2 regions of the Streptomyces sp. AHU1 genome follow, and region 1 is predicted to be linked to the other one. Evidence: riboswitches for the same ligand, from Rfam matches in the RefSeq annotation. Region 1 holds a riboswitch; the other holds the start of a gene.
What was found. Region 1 has a riboswitch for cyclic di-AMP ahead of ACICHK_RS29455 (M23 family metallopeptidase). Riboswitches for the same ligand answer to the same signal wherever they lie in the genome.

Region 2: it holds a riboswitch for cyclic di-AMP, as region 1 does, so the genes downstream of both, ACICHK_RS17140 (transglycosylase family protein) here and ACICHK_RS29455 (M23 family metallopeptidase) in region 1, are expected to answer to the same signal.

Annotation. Positions count from the first base shown of each region.
Region 1 covers NZ_CP174283.1:6,616,983-6,624,377, forward strand. The annotation lists gene ACICHK_RS29440 (DNA topoisomerase (ATP-hydrolyzing) subunit A) at 1-1,431, opposite strand, end outside; gene ACICHK_RS29445 (M16 family metallopeptidase) at 1,820-3,175, shown strand; gene ACICHK_RS29450 (M16 family metallopeptidase) at 3,172-4,560, shown strand; cyclic di-AMP (ydaO/yuaA leader) riboswitch at 4,776-4,935, shown strand; gene ACICHK_RS29455 (M23 family metallopeptidase) at 4,948-5,718, shown strand; gene ACICHK_RS29460 (GntR family transcriptional regulator) at 5,915-6,607, shown strand; gene ACICHK_RS29465 (HPr family phosphocarrier protein) at 6,831-7,112, opposite strand; gene ACICHK_RS29470 (GNAT family N-acetyltransferase) at 7,288-7,395, shown strand, end outside.
Region 2 covers NZ_CP174283.1:3,829,732-3,837,126, reverse strand. The annotation lists gene ACICHK_RS17150 (cytochrome P450) at 1-56, shown strand, start outside; gene ACICHK_RS17145 (transglycosylase family protein) at 372-1,298, shown strand; cyclic di-AMP (ydaO/yuaA leader) riboswitch at 1,482-1,675, shown strand; gene ACICHK_RS17140 (transglycosylase family protein) at 1,680-2,408, shown strand; gene eno (phosphopyruvate hydratase) at 2,750-4,036, shown strand; gene ACICHK_RS17130 (septum formation initiator family protein) at 4,155-4,631, shown strand; gene ACICHK_RS17125 (DUF501 domain-containing protein) at 4,672-5,277, shown strand; gene ACICHK_RS17120 (exopolyphosphatase) at 5,274-6,242, shown strand; gene ACICHK_RS17115 (NAD(P)/FAD-dependent oxidoreductase) at 6,800-7,395, shown strand, end outside.

The DNA.
Region 1 (7,395 bases):
GCGCAGCTCCGTGTCCGACTCCAGGATGCCGGTCAGCTCGTCGATCTCGCCGTTGAGGCGGTCGCGCTCCGACTCCAGCTCGATGCGGTCGAACCGGGTGAGCCGGCGCAGCGGCGTGTCCAGGATGTACTGCGTCTGGATCTCGGAGAGGGAGAAGCGCTCGACCAGCCGTTCCTTGGCCTGCGCCGAGTTGTCGCTGGAGCGGATGAGGCGGATGACCTCGTCGATGTCCAGGAGGGCGACGAGCAGACCCTCGACCAGGTGCAGCCGGTCGCGCTTCTTGCCGCGGCGGAACTCGCTGCGGCGGCGCACGACGTCGAAGCGGTGGTCGAGGTAGACCTCCAGCAGCTCCTTGAGGCCCAGGGTGAGCGGCTGGCCGTCCACCAGCGCCACGTTGTTGATGCCGAAGGACTCCTCCATCGGCGTCAGCTTGTAGAGCTGTTCGAGGACCGCCTCCGGCACGAAGCCGTTCTTGATCTCGATGACCAGGCGCAGGCCGTGCGCACGGTCGGTGAGGTCCTTGACGTCGGCGATGCCCTGGAGCTTCTTCGAGCCGACCAGGTCCTTGATCTTGGAGATCACCTTCTCCGGACCCACGGTGAAGGGCAGCTCGGTGACGATGAGGCCCTTGCGGCGCGCCGTGACGTCCTCCACCGACACCGTGGCGCGGATCTTGAAGGTGCCGCGGCCCGACTCGTACGCGTCCCTGATCCCGGAGAGGCCGACGATCCGGCCGCCGGTGGGCAGGTCGGGTCCCGGGATGTGCTTCATCAGCGTCTCGAGGTCGGCCCCCGGGTAGCGGATGAGGTGCCGGGCGGCGGCGATGACCTCGCCCAGGTTGTGCGGCGGCATGTTGGTGGCCATGCCGACGGCGATGCCCGACGAGCCGTTGACCAGCAGGTTCGGGAAAGCGGCCGGGAGGGCCACCGGCTCCTGCTCCTGGCCGTCGTAATTGGGCGTGAAGTCGACGGTGTCCTCGTCGATCGACTCGGTCATCAGCGACGTCGCGTCGGCCATCCGGGACTCGGTGTAACGCATCGCGGCCGGCGGGTCGTCGTTGCCGAGCGAACCGAAGTTGCCGTGGCCGTCGACCAGGGGCAGACGCATGGAGAAGGGCTGCGCCAGGCGCACCAGGGCGTCGTAGATCGACGCGTCGCCGTGCGGGTGCAGCTTACCCATGACCTCGCCGACGACACGGGCACACTTCACGTAGCCGCGGTCGGGGCGCAGGCCCATCTCGTTCATCTGGTACACGATGCGGCGGTGGACCGGCTTGAGGCCGTCGCGGGCGTCCGGCAGGGCTCGCGAGTAGATGACCGAGTACGCGTATTCGAGGAAGGAGCCCTGCATCTCGTCCACGACGTCGATGTCGAGGATCTTCTCCTCGTACGAGTCGTCGGGCGGCGGGGTCTTCGTGCTGCGGCGGGCCATCGCTGCTGCGGCTCCTTCACAGTCTCTGCCGGGGCATGAACGGGTGCTGACGCGCACCATTGTGGACCGCCCCACTGACAACGCCGACCGCGACCCGTCCGTAGCGCCTCCCCGGCGCGCTCCGCGGGCGGCTTCGGGACCGGTGCCGGGCGGCCGCCGAGCCCGGGGCCGGACAGCCCCCGGAGGCGTTCGTGGCCCGGTGCCGGACGGTCCCCGGACGCGTTCGCGGTGGTTCCCGGAAGGGTTTCCCGGGTGCGCGGGGGACACGCGCAAGTCTCGCTCTCGGCGTACGCGGTGCGGGAACTTCGCCAGGCGTCCGCGCGCTTGCATACAGTGGCAGGACCGACAGGAATGACGCAGTTCCGCGATCGAAGGGACGTACATGCCCATGGGTCACACGGCCACAGCTGAGGCAGGCTCCGGCGGTCTGACAGCGACCGAGCACCGCCTGGCCAACGGCCTGCGCGTGGTGCTCTCCGAGGACCATCTGACCCCGGTCGCCGCGGTCTGCCTCTGGTACGACGTCGGCTCGCGCCACGAGGTCAAGGGCCGGACCGGACTCGCCCACCTTTTCGAGCACCTGATGTTCCAGGGTTCCAAGCAGGTCCACGGCAACGGCCACTTCGAACTCGTCCAGGGCGCCGGCGGCTCGCTCAACGGCACGACGAGCTTCGAGCGCACCAACTACTTCGAGACCATGCCCGCCCACCAGCTGGAGCTCGCCCTCTGGCTGGAGGCCGACCGCATGGGATCGCTGCTCGAGGCGCTGGACGACGAGTCCATGGAGAACCAGCGCGACGTGGTGAAGAACGAGCGCCGGCAGCGCTACGACAACGTTCCGTACGGAACCGCGTTCGAGAAGCTCACCGCGCTCGCGTACCCCGAGGGCCACCCGTACCACCACACCCCGATCGGGTCGATGGCGGATCTGGACGCGGCCACCCTGGAGGACGCCCGCGCGTTCTTCCGCACCAACTACGCGCCCAACAACGCGGTCCTGTCGGTCGTCGGCGACATCGACCCGGAGCAGACGCTCGCCTGGGTCGAGAAGTACTTCGGTTCCATCCCCGGGCACGACGGCAAGCCCGCCCCGCGGGACGGCTCGCTGCCCGACATCATCGGTGAGCAGGTGCGCGAGGTCGTCGAGGAGGACGTCCCGGCGCGTGCCCTGATGGCCGCCTACCGGCTCCCGGAGGACGGCACGCGCGCGTGTGACGCGGCCGACCTGGCGCTGACCGTCCTCGGCGGCGGCGAGTCCTCCCGGCTCTACAACCGGCTCGTGCGCCGTGACCGTACCGCCGTCGCGGCCGGATTCGGTCTGCTGCGGCTCGCGGGGGCGCCCTCCCTGGGGTGGCTGGACGTGAAGACGTCCGGCGACGTAGAGGTCCCGGTCATCGAGGCCGCCGTCGACGAGGAGCTCGCCCGGTTCGCCGAGGAGGGCCCCACGGCCGAGGAGATGGAGCGCGCCCAGGCCCAGTTGGAGCGCGAATGGCTGGACCGGCTCGGCACGGTCGCGGGCCGTGCCGACGAACTGTGCCGCTACGCCGTCCTGTTCGGTGACCCGCAGCTCGCCCTGACCGCCGTGCAGCGCGTCCTCGACGTCACCGCGGAGGAGGTCCGGGAGGCCGCCCGGGCCCGCCTGCGTCCCGACAACCGGGCGGTGCTCGTCTACGAGCCGACCGCCGCCGAAGCCGCCGACGCGGCTGACTCCGCCGACGAGACCGACGAGGAGGCGGCGAAGTGACCGAGCTCGCCACCATGGACTTCCACCCGCAGCCCCAGGCCGGACAGCCCAAGCCGTGGGCGTTCCCCGCCCCCGAGCGCGGCACCCTGGACAACGGCCTGACCGTGCTGCGCTGCCACCGCCCCGGCCAGCAGGTCGTCGCCGTCGAGGTGATCCTCGCCGCGCCGCTGGACGCCGAGCCCGCGGGCCTGGACGGCATCGCCACGATCATGGCGCGCGCCTTCTCCGAGGGCACCGACAAGCACTCCGCCGAGGACTTCGCCGCCGAGCTGGAGCGCTGCGGCGCCACGCTCGACGCGCACGCCGACCACCCCGGCGTACGCCTGTCCCTCGAAGTGCCCGTCTCGCGCCTGGCCAAGGCACTCGGCCTGCTCGCCGACGCCCTGCGGGCCCCCGCGTTCGCGGACAGCGAGGTCGAGCGGCTGGTGACCAACCGGCTGGACGAGATCCCGCACGAGACGGCCAACCCGGCCCGCCGTGCCGCCAAGGAACTCTCCAAGGAACTGTTCCCGGCCAGCGCGCGCATGGCGCGCCCGCGCCAGGGCACGGAGGAGACCGTCCGGAACATCGACGCGGCGGGCGTCCGTGCCTTCTACGAGAAGCACGTGCGTCCCGCCACGGCCACCGCCGTCGTCGTCGGCGACCTGACCGGTGTCGATCTCGACGAGCTGCTCGCCGACACGCTCGGATCCTGGACCGGCTCGTCCGCCGAGCCCCTTCCCGTGCCGCCGGTGAGCGCCGACGACACCGGCCGCGTGATCATCGTCGACCGTCCCGGCGCCGTCCAGACGCAGCTGCTCATCGGCCGTGTCGGCGCCGACCGGCACGACCGCGTGTGGCCCGCCCAGGTCCTCGGCACGTACTGCCTGGGCGGCACCCTCACCTCGCGCCTCGACCGCGTCCTGCGCGAGGAGAAGGGCTACACCTACGGCGTACGGGCCTTCGGCCAGGTCCTGCGCTCCGCGCCGGACGGCACGGGAGCCGCGATGCTCGCCATCAGCGGCTCGGTCGACACCCCCAACACCGGTCCGGCGCTCGACGACCTGTGGAAGGTGCTGCGCACCCTCGCGGCCGAGGGACTGACCGACGCGGAGCGCGACGTCGCCGTGCAGAACCTGGTGGGTGTCGCGCCCCTCAAGTTCGAGACGGCGGCGGCCGTCGCGAGCACCCTCGCGGACCAGGTCGAGCAGCACCTGCCGGACGACTACCAGGCGACGCTCTACCGGCAACTGGCCGCCACCGGCACCGTGGAGGCGACCGCGGCGGCCGTGAGCGCCTTCCCGACGGACCGTCTGGTGACCGTCCTGGTGGGTGACGCGGCGCAGATCGCGGAGCCGGTCAGGGCCCTCGGAATCGGTGAAGTCACCGTGGTGGCGGCCGAGTAGAACCCGTGCGACCCAGGAGGGCCCTGACGGCTGAAGAGCCGTCAGGGCCCTCCTTTTCCCGTACGCCCCTCGCGAGATGTCCACATTCGTACGGCGGTTGCCCTTCTGCCCTGTGGGATGCGTTACAAAAATCGTGATCCGTTTGTTGTTCGAACGACGCCCCGCATAGCGTCGTTCCGGCTGTTCGTCAGGCAGTGCGCCGCGCCCGCGGCACCGGACAGTCATCGCCGAGTCCCCATGGCGCGAGCCAGGGGAGCCGGGGACCCACACGCAGTCCCTGGGGTGAATCGGACGCCCTCTCCCCGAGGGGGTCCGTAGGAGACCTTCCTGCTCCGAACCCGTCAGCTAACCCGGTAGGCGAGAGGGAAGGAAAGGACCAGCCTCTACATGGCGTTCTCCTGTGGCACCGGCAAGCACCGTCGTCCGAGCCGCGTGCACAGCACGACCACGACCGCCGTCGGGGTCGCGGCGCTCACCACCACCGGTGTGGTCGGAACCCTGGCCGCCCCCGCGCTCGCCGCCGAGGCTTCCGTCGAGCAGACGCAGACGGGGCTGACCCAGGCCGTCACCGTCGGCGACACGGTCGCCGACCAGATCGACGCCCAGGCCTTCGCGCAGCAGCTCGCCGCCGACGAGGCCGCCGCCCGCAAGCAGGCCGAGCAGACCGCGCGCAAGCAGGCGGCGGAGCAGGCCGTGAAGCTCCGTGAGGCCAAGGAGCGCGCCGCCCGCGAGGCCGAGCGCAAGCGCCTGAACACCTTCGTCATGCCGATCACCGGTTCGTACGTCTCCACCGGCTACCAGGCCAGCAGCGCCCTCTGGTCGTCCGGCAGCCACACCGGCGTCGACTTCCACGCCGCGACCGGAACCCCGGTCCACGCCGTCGGCGCGGGCACGATCGTCACGGCCGGAGACGGCGGCGCCTACGGCAATCAAGTGGTGATCAAGATGCACGACGGCACGTACACCATGTACGGCCACCTGTCGTCCATCGGTGTGTCCGTGGGCCAGACGGTCACTCCGGGACAGCAGATCGGCCTCTCCGGTGACACCGGCAACACCACGGGACCGCACCTCCACTTCGAGGCCCGTACGACCGCGGAGTACGGCTCGGACATCAACCCGGTCGCGTACCTGCGCTCGCACGGCGTCAACGTCTGACGACCGCTTCGCGGCTTCTCCGCCGCTTTCGATGCCCCGGCTCACCGAGCCGGGGCATCGTCGTTTCCGGAGGTCGTCTGTCCAAAAAATATCCATGGATTCGGGCCCGCCATCGGAAATTCCGGCTTCCTGCAATAGAGTCACTGAACAAGCGTCAATCGATGACGTTTCGCGGGGATTAAAGCGGAGGTCGGTCATGCGTATTCCGGCGCACTCGGTGTGCACGGCGATCCGTGACGACATCGTCGCGGGTGTCTACGGACGCGGCGGCCGACTCACCGAGGAACTGCTCGCGCGGCGCTACGGCGTCTCCCGCGTCCCCGTCCGCGAGGCCCTGCGCACCCTGGAGGCCGAAGGCTTCGTGGTCACCCGACGGCACGCGGGCGCGTGCGTCGCGGAGCCCACCGAACAGGAGGCCGCGGACCTCCTGGAGATGCGCATGCTGCTGGAACCGCTGGGTGCCGCGAGGGCCGCGCAGCGGCGTACGGAGGCCCACCTCAAGGTGCTGCGAGGCCTGGTCAGGCTCGGGCAGGAGCGTTCCAGGAAAGGGAACAGCGAGGATCTGCGCTCGCTGGGCGGCTGGTTCCACGAGACGCTGGCGCAGGCGTCGGGAAGTCCCGCGCTGACCTCCACGCTCGCCCAGCTGCGCCGCAAGATCGCCTGGATGTACTCGGTGGAGGCGCCGGCCGACCCCGCGGAGTCCTGGGCGGAGCACGGGGGCATCGTGGACGCGGTCGCCCGCGGCGACAGCGAGCGGGCCCGCGCGATCACGGCCCTGCACACCGAGCGCGCGACGGCCGCGCACCGGCTCCGATTTCCCGGCGGCGACCGGCCGGACGGTGTGAGAAGTTCGCAACATCCCGTAAACATGACGGGCCCGTGTCATTAACACGGGCGCCGTATACAAAGAGGGATATTCGGAAGAGGCTCATTTCTGATGCCCTTTTATTGGTGTGTCCGTAATTTCGGAGCACGCCATTCACGTGCCCACGGCGCGGGGGTCGTGCGGGGTGCGTGGGCAATTCCTGGACGGGACGCGGAAAACGGCCGAGCCGCGCCGCCCGGTGAGGGAGGCGCGGCTCGGCCGCGTGTTTCCTGGGTGCCTCGCGGGCTCAGACGGTCTCGGGGAGCTCGTCAAGGCCCTCGGCGACCAGCTTCGCCAGACGGTCGAGAGCGGCGTCCGCGCCCTCGGCGTCCGACGCGAGGACGATCTCCTCGCCGCCCTCGGCGCCCAGGCCGAGGACCGCGAGCATGGAGGCCGCGTTGACGGGGGAGCCGTCGGCCTTGGCGATCGTCACGGGGACACCCGAGGCCGTGGCGGCCCGGACGAAGATGGAGGCGGGGCGGGCGTGGAGGCCCTCGGTCCAGCCGACGTTGACGCGGCGCTCAGCCATGTGATGCTGCCCTTCAGGTGCTCAAGGTTGTCTAGACCAGTGTTCCATATCGCGAGGTGTGCCCGGACGGTCCCGGACCTCACCCGCCGCGGTGTCGGCCGGAGGCCGGCCCCGACGTCCGTCACCATCAGACTGCCTCGCGCCGTTGCCGTGCGCGAGCCGTAGTCTGGGGCCCATGCAGACCTCGGCGGACCGGCACGAGTACCCAGCCCACTGGGAGGCCGACGTGGTGCTGCGCGACGGCGGCACCGCACGCATCAGGCCCATCACCGTCGATGACGCC
Region 2 (7,395 bases), 2.8 Mb from region 1:
GGCTCATTATGCGTGGATTGCGCACGCTTCCGGTGGAGTTCACCCCGGTCAAATAGGCCTTGATCGGTTCATCGGCGACCCTTCGGTGTCCCCGCCGAACGAGCCCTTCCGCATACCGGAAAGAGCGCTCCTACCGCTACCGGAACATGACGCTCCATCAAGTCTGTGATCTTCGCGTGATCTGTACTGCATCGACTTGTAACCAGCGTTCGACTGCGACTACCTTCACCCATCAACGCGGCGCCTGCGCTTCTCGCTTGGCGGGAGCCGCGTTGCTCCCCCGCTGTCGCTCGAAAGGCTCTCGCATGCTCTCCGGGAACGGCCGTCACCGTCGCCCTCGTCAGGCCCCGGCACTCATCGTCGCCGCAGGGGTGACCGGATCGGCGATCGCCATCCCGTTGCTCGCCGCGGCGAGCGCGAGCGCGGCCGACGGGAACACCTGGGACAAGGTGGCGCAGTGCGAGAGCGGTGGCGCGTGGAGCTCCAACCAGGGCAACGGCTACTACGGCGGCCTCCAGCTCGACCAGGCCAACTGGGAGGCGCACGGCGGCCTCGAGTACGCCCCGACGGCCGACCAGGCCAGCCGCTCGCAGCAGATAGCCGTCGCCGAGAAGGTGCTCGCCGACTCGGGTCTCGCGGCCTGGCCCACCTGTGGGCCGCTCTCCGGGCTCGGCAAGGGCTCGGGCGAGGTCAGCGTCGACACGGGCGTGGCCGGCGACTCGTCGAACACCGGGGGCGAGTCCGGCTCGTACGTTTCGTCCGGCCTGGCCACTTCGCCCAGTTCGTCCCCTTCGGCGGGTTCCTCCGCTTCCGCCGGTTCGGATGACTCCTCGGACGCGGCCGACGGCACCGCGAAGCCCAGCGCCTCGCAGAGCTCCGACGACTCGGACGCGAAGGCCGGCAAGAGCGGCAAGAACGGCAAGAACGGCAAGAACGGCAAGAGCGACGAATCGGCCAACTCCGGACGGAAGGAAGCCTCTTCGGACGCCTCCGCCACGCCGGGCGCCGGCACCGGGCGGCACCGCGGCGCGGACGCCGCGGAGAGCGCGGCCGACAGCCGTGCCGAGGCCTCCGCCGGGCGGCACGCCGCGAGCACTCCGGGCCTCCCGAGCGGTGCCGTCGGCAACTCGTACATCGCGGAGGTCGTGGACAGCCTCTGGAGCGATTCCGCCTCTTCCGACTCCGGGGACGAGGGTGGCGAGCTGCTCACCGTGGACAAGGTGGCGGCCGACAGCGGTCCCGGCCTCGTCGTCCCTGGTCGGAGCATTGCCGCCGACGCCGAAACGGCCCAGAACTAGCGGGAGTTCGCGTCATAGTTCGCTGTGGAATGTCCTATTTGGCGCAAGTGAGACATGAGTCTCAGAAGCCCTGATCGTCTTTGAATTTCCCTCGGTTCACTGCTTACGGTCGTGACCGCTCGCCACAGCGGGCCCCGACGGTCGCAACGCCGAATCCTGCCGACGGCCGTACGGGAACAGTCGTCGCGTCATGCGCCGTGGGCAGGAGCGGGGGACCCAAGGTAAGCGCCGGGACCGGGAGTTGAGAGACGCCCGGGAACGGCTTGGGGTGAAGCCGCGTGCCGGACGTCCTGGAGACGGGACCGAAGGCGTGCGGCCGGGCAACTCAACCGGCCCGAACCCGACAGCTCACCTCGCAGGCGTCGGTGAGGGGATCACTCCATGCTGTTTTCCGGCAAGGGCAAGCACCGTCGTCCCAACAAGGCCACCCGTGTCGCCGCGATCGCCGGCGTCACCGGCGCCGCCATCGCCGCCCCGCTGATGGCGGCCGGCAGCGCCTCCGCCGCCACCGCCTCCGAGTGGGACGCCGTCGCCCAGTGCGAGTCCGGCGGCAACTGGTCGATCAACACCGGCAACGGTTACTACGGCGGCCTGCAGTTCTCGTCCTCCACCTGGGCCGCGTACGGCGGCACCGCCTACGCCGCGACCGCCGACCAGGCCTCGAAGTCGCAGCAGATCGCCATCGGCGAGAAGGTCCTCGCCGCGCAGGGCAAGGGCGCCTGGCCGACCTGCGGTGTCGGCCTGTCGAGCACCCCGTACGGCGGCGGCTCGGCCCCGGCGGCCCCGTCCACCCCCTCCTCCTCGTCGTCGAGCGGCTCGCAGAGCGCTCCCGCCACCCGTGCGACGGAACAGCCCTCCACCCGTACGGCGGAGCAGCACGCCGCCCGTTCCGCGGAGCGCCCCGCCGTCCAGAAGACCGTCACCACCCCGACCGGCAAGAAGGTCAAGAAGGGCGACGGCGAGTACAAGGTCGTCAAGGGTGACACCCTCAGCTCGATCGCCGAGAAGAAGCACGTCAAGGGCGGCTGGCAGAAGCTGTTCAAGCTGAACAAGGACATCGTCGCCGACGCCGACTTCATCTACCCGGGCCAGCAGCTGCACCTGCGCTGAACGGTGCGGCAGGCGGGCTGACGTGGCCGTCCTCGGCGGAGGACGGCCCCGGCCCCAGCTCCGGTCGGCGTCTTCCCGGCCGAGGGCCGCTCTCTCGCGCGACCTCCGTACCGGAGGCCCGCGAGGCCCCGTCCCCACGGGCTCCCCGCTCCGGCGCGTGTTCCCCCGCACGCGCCGGAGCGGGGTTCTTTTTATTTCCTTTTTTTGTTCCGTTCAGGAACAATACGTACGCTCGGTTTCGCCCGAGGGGCGGTCGGTCGCTGGCCGATCCCCGTGGGCCGGTTAGGCTCATCCCACGGGGCTGCCGAGCCCCGCGTACCGCGTCACATCCCATAAAGGAGATGCTCGTGCCGTCCATCGACGTCGTCGTAGCCCGGGAAATCCTGGACTCCCGAGGCAACCCCACGGTCGAGGTCGAGGTCGGCCTCGACGACGGCAGCACGGGTCGTGCCGCCGTCCCGTCCGGCGCCTCCACCGGAGCCTTCGAGGCCATCGAGCTCCGCGACGGTGACCCCAACCGCTACCAGGGCAAGGGCGTCGAGAAGGCCGTCCTCGCCGTGATCGAGCAGATCGGCCCGGAGCTCGTCGGCTACGACGCCACCGAGCAGCGCCTGATCGACCAGGCGATGTTCGACCTGGACGCCACCGACAACAAGGGCTCGCTCGGCGCCAACGCCATCCTCGGCGTCTCGCTCGCCGTCGCGCACGCCGCCTCCGAGGCGTCCGACCTGCCGCTCTTCCGCTACCTGGGCGGCCCGAACGCGCACCTGCTGCCCGTTCCGATGATGAACATCCTGAACGGCGGCTCGCACGCCGACTCCAACGTGGACATCCAGGAGTTCATGATCGCCCCGATCGGCGCGGAGTCCTTCTCCGAGGCCCTGCGCTGGGGCACCGAGGTCTACCACACCCTCAAGTCCGTCCTGAAGTCCAAGGGCCTGTCCACCGGCCTCGGCGACGAGGGCGGCTTCGCCCCGAACCTGGACTCCAACCGCGCCGCGCTCGACCTCATCCTCGAGGCCATCAAGCAGGCCGGTTACGTCCCCGGCGAGCAGATCGCGCTCGCGCTCGACGTCGCCGCGTCCGAGTTCTACAAGGACGGCGTGTACGAGTTCGAGGGCAAGTCCCGCTCGGCCGCCGAGATGACCGAGTACTACGAGGAGCTCGTGGCGGCGTACCCGCTCGTCTCCATCGAGGACCCGCTGTTCGAGGACGACTGGGCCGGCTGGAAGGTCATCACCGACAAGCTCGGCGACAAGGTCCAGCTCGTCGGCGACGACCTGTTCGTCACCAACCCCGAGCGACTCGCCCGCGGCATCGAGGAGGGCACCGCCAACGCCCTGCTCGTGAAGGTCAACCAGATCGGCTCGCTCACCGAGACCCTGGACGCCGTCGAGCTGGCCCAGCGCAGCGGCTTCAAGTGCATGATGTCGCACCGCTCCGGCGAGACCGAGGACGTCACCATCGCCGACCTGGCCGTCGCCACCAACTGCGGCCAGATCAAGACCGGCGCCCCGGCCCGCTCCGAGCGCGTCGCCAAGTACAACCAGCTGCTGCGCATCGAGGAGATCCTCGACGACGCCGCGGTGTACGCCGGCCGCTCGGCGTTCCCCCGCTTCAAGGGCTGACCCGTACGGCTCAGCAAGCGTCCTTTCGTACGTCCCCGTACCCGGTCCCGTACCGTGTGCGGGGACGTACGCACGTGACGGGCCCGTACGGCGGGCCGGTACTGGGGAGGCGGGACTCATGGCCGTGAAGGACCGGGACCGGTTCTCCACCTCGACCAGGCTGAAGCTGCTCGGCGAGCAGACGGCGGCCAGGGTCTACCGCTCCCAGACCAAGCGGCAGGCGCGCCGCTCCCGGCTGACCGGCCGGGCCGCGCTGCTCGCCATGGTCCTGTGCTCCCTGATCGTCGCCCTCGCGTACCCGATGCGGCAGTACGTCTCCCAGCGCGCCCAGATCGGCGAACTGGAACGGCAGCGGGAGCAGGCCCGGCAGCGGGTCGAGCAGCTGCGCGACCTCAAGGCGCGCTGGCAGGACGACGCGTACGCGAAGCAGCAGATCCGGCAGCGGCTGCACTACGTGATGCCGGGCGAGACCGGCTACGTCGTGATCGACCCGGACGCCGCGAGGCAGGCCCGTGCCGACCGGGGCACCGCCGACCGCCCCTGGTACACCGGTGTCTGGGACGGCGTGGACAGAGCCGACGCCGCCGACCACTGACGACCCATGAACCGAACCGGAAAGACACGTGACTCACGGCATGGAAACGCCACCCCCCACCACCCCGCGCACCGAGCCCACCGACGCCGACGTCGAGGCCTTCAAGCAGCAGCTCGGCCGGCCGCCGCGCGGGCTGCGCGCGATCGTGCACCGCTGCCCCTGCGGCCAGCCCGACGTGGTGGAGACGGCGCCCCGCCTCCCCGACGGCACGCCGTTCCCGACCACGTACTACCTGACGTGCCCCCGGGCCGCGTCCGCGATCGGGACGCTGGAGGCCAACGGGGTCATGAAGGAGATGACCGAGCGGCTGGCCACCGACCCCGAGCTGGCGGCCGCCTACCGCGCCGCCCACGAGGACTACATCGCGCGCCGTGACGCCATCGAGGTCCTGGAGGGCTTCCCGAGCGCGGGCGGCATGCCGGACCGGGTGAAGTGCCTGCACGTCCTGGTGGCCCACTCGCTGGCCGCCGGGCCGGGCGTCAACCCGCTCGGTGACGAGGCCATCGCGATGCTGCCCGAGTGGTGGCGCAAGGGCGCCTGTGTCACCCGGGCCGGAGCGCCGTCCGGCGAGGAGGCGACGGCGGAGGGTTCCGCCGGGTCCGCGGAGTCCGGCGAGTCCGCCGAGTCCGCCGAGGACGGCCGGTGACCCGCGTCGCCGCCGTCGACTGCGGTACGAACTCCATCCGGCTCCTGGTGGCCGACGCGCACCCGCGGACGGGTGAACTCACCGACCTGGACCGGCGGATGACCATCGTCCGGCTGGGCCAGGACGTCGACCGCACCGGCCGGCTCGCCCCCGAGGCGCTGGAGCGGACCTTCGACGCCTGCCGCGTGTACGCGCGGATCATCGAGGAGCACGGCGCCGAGCGGCTGCGCTTCGTCGCCACCTCCGCCTCCCGGGACGCCGAGAACCGGGGCGAGTTCGTGCGCGGGGTCCTGGACATCCTCGGCGTCGAGCCGGAGGTCGTCACCGGGGACCAGGAGGCCGAGTTCTCCTTCACCGGAGCGACCAGGGAGCTGGCCGGGCGGGACGACCTCGCCACGCCCTACCTGGTCGTGGACATCGGCGGCGGTTCGACCGAGTTCGTCGTCGGAACCGAACACGCGCGCGCGGCACGCTCCGTGGACATCGGCTGCGTACGGATGACGGAACGTCACCTCGTGCGCGACGGTGTCGTCACCGACCCGCCCACCGCGGAGCAGGTCGCGGCCATGCGCGCCGACATCGAGGCCGCCCTCGACCTCGCCGAGGAGACGGTCCCGCTGCGCGAGGCGCGCACCCTGGTGGGGCTGGCCGGCTCGGTCACCACGATCGCGGCGATCGCGCTGGACCTCCAGGAGTACGACTCCGAGCGGATCCACCACTCCCGGGTCTCCCTCGAGCGCGTCCGCGAGATCACCGAGTGGCTGCTGCGCTCCACCCATGCCGAGCGCGCCGCGATCGGCTCGATGCACCCGGGCCGGGTGGACGTGATCGGGGCCGGCGCCCTCGTCCTGCTCTCGATCATGGAGCGGACCGGGGCGCGGGAGGTCGTGGTCAGTGAGCACGACATCCTCGACGGCATCGCCTTCCAGGTGGCGGAGGCCGCCGAGGCCGGCCAGGGCGGCTGACGCGCGCCGAGGCGCCGAGAACGGGCGTGGGACGGCCCCGGTTCCCCTTTCCCGAGGGGCCCGGGGCCGTCCGGCTTCCCGGCCGCCGCACGGGCTCCGGGCGCCTTGTCCGGCGACGTGGCACGGGTCTCCTTTACTACCGATCGGTAGCCTCGGCTGAGCGGAACGGATAGCGTATGAGCGCGCCGGACGGGGTCCTGGAACCCCTCCGGAGAGGCCCCGCGGAGAAACTTCGTGAAGTTCTTCACAAGGAAAAGAGCCCTGCCGGGCGACGAAGGGGCCCTTTGGACCCTTCCCCGGGGTCCGGGCGGTCCGGCAGCATGCTCGGTGAAGCGTTGCGACCGCGTTTCGGGGCGGTGAAACGCGGGTGTGGTCCGCTGGGCCGAACGGGTCGGTCCGCAGCTCACACGGTGTTGACAACGGTACGAACCGCCCGGCGGTCCACCCCTGCCGCCATGGTCCCTGCCGCGGGGGCGGCGGAGTGTAGCAGAGGCCCTGCCCGAGCTTGTGAAGGGGCGCACGAGCGACCCCTCGGAAGCGGGTGGATACTCGATGGCATGAGCACCACGGAGCGTCCCAGGATCCTCGTAGTAGGCGGTGGGTACGTAGGCCTGTACGCAGCTCGGCGCATCCTCAAGCAGATGCGCTACGGAGAGGCGACCGTCACGGTCGTCGACCCCCGGTCGTACATGACCTACCAGCCCTTCCTCCCCGAAGCAGCCGCCGGCAGCATCTCCCCGCGGCACGTCGTCGTCCCGCTGCGGCGTGTACTTCCCAAGGCGGAGGTCCTCACCGGCCGGGTCACCACCATCGACCAGGACCGCAAGGTCGCCACGGTCGCCCCCCTCGTGGGCGAGGCGTACGAGCTGCCTTTCGACTACCTCGTCATCGCGATGGGCGCGGTCTCCCGCACCTTCCCGATCCCCGGCCTCGCCGAGCAGGGCATCGGCATGAAGGGCATCGAGGAGGCCATCGGCCTGCGCAACCACGTCCTCGAGCAGCTCGACAAGGCCGACTCCACCACGGACGAGGAGGTCCGCCGCAAGGCACTGACCTTCGTCTTCGTCGGCGGCGGCTTCGCCGGCGCCGAGACCATCGGTGAAGTCGAGGACATGGCCCGCGACGCGGCCAAGTACTACAGCAGCGTGTCCCG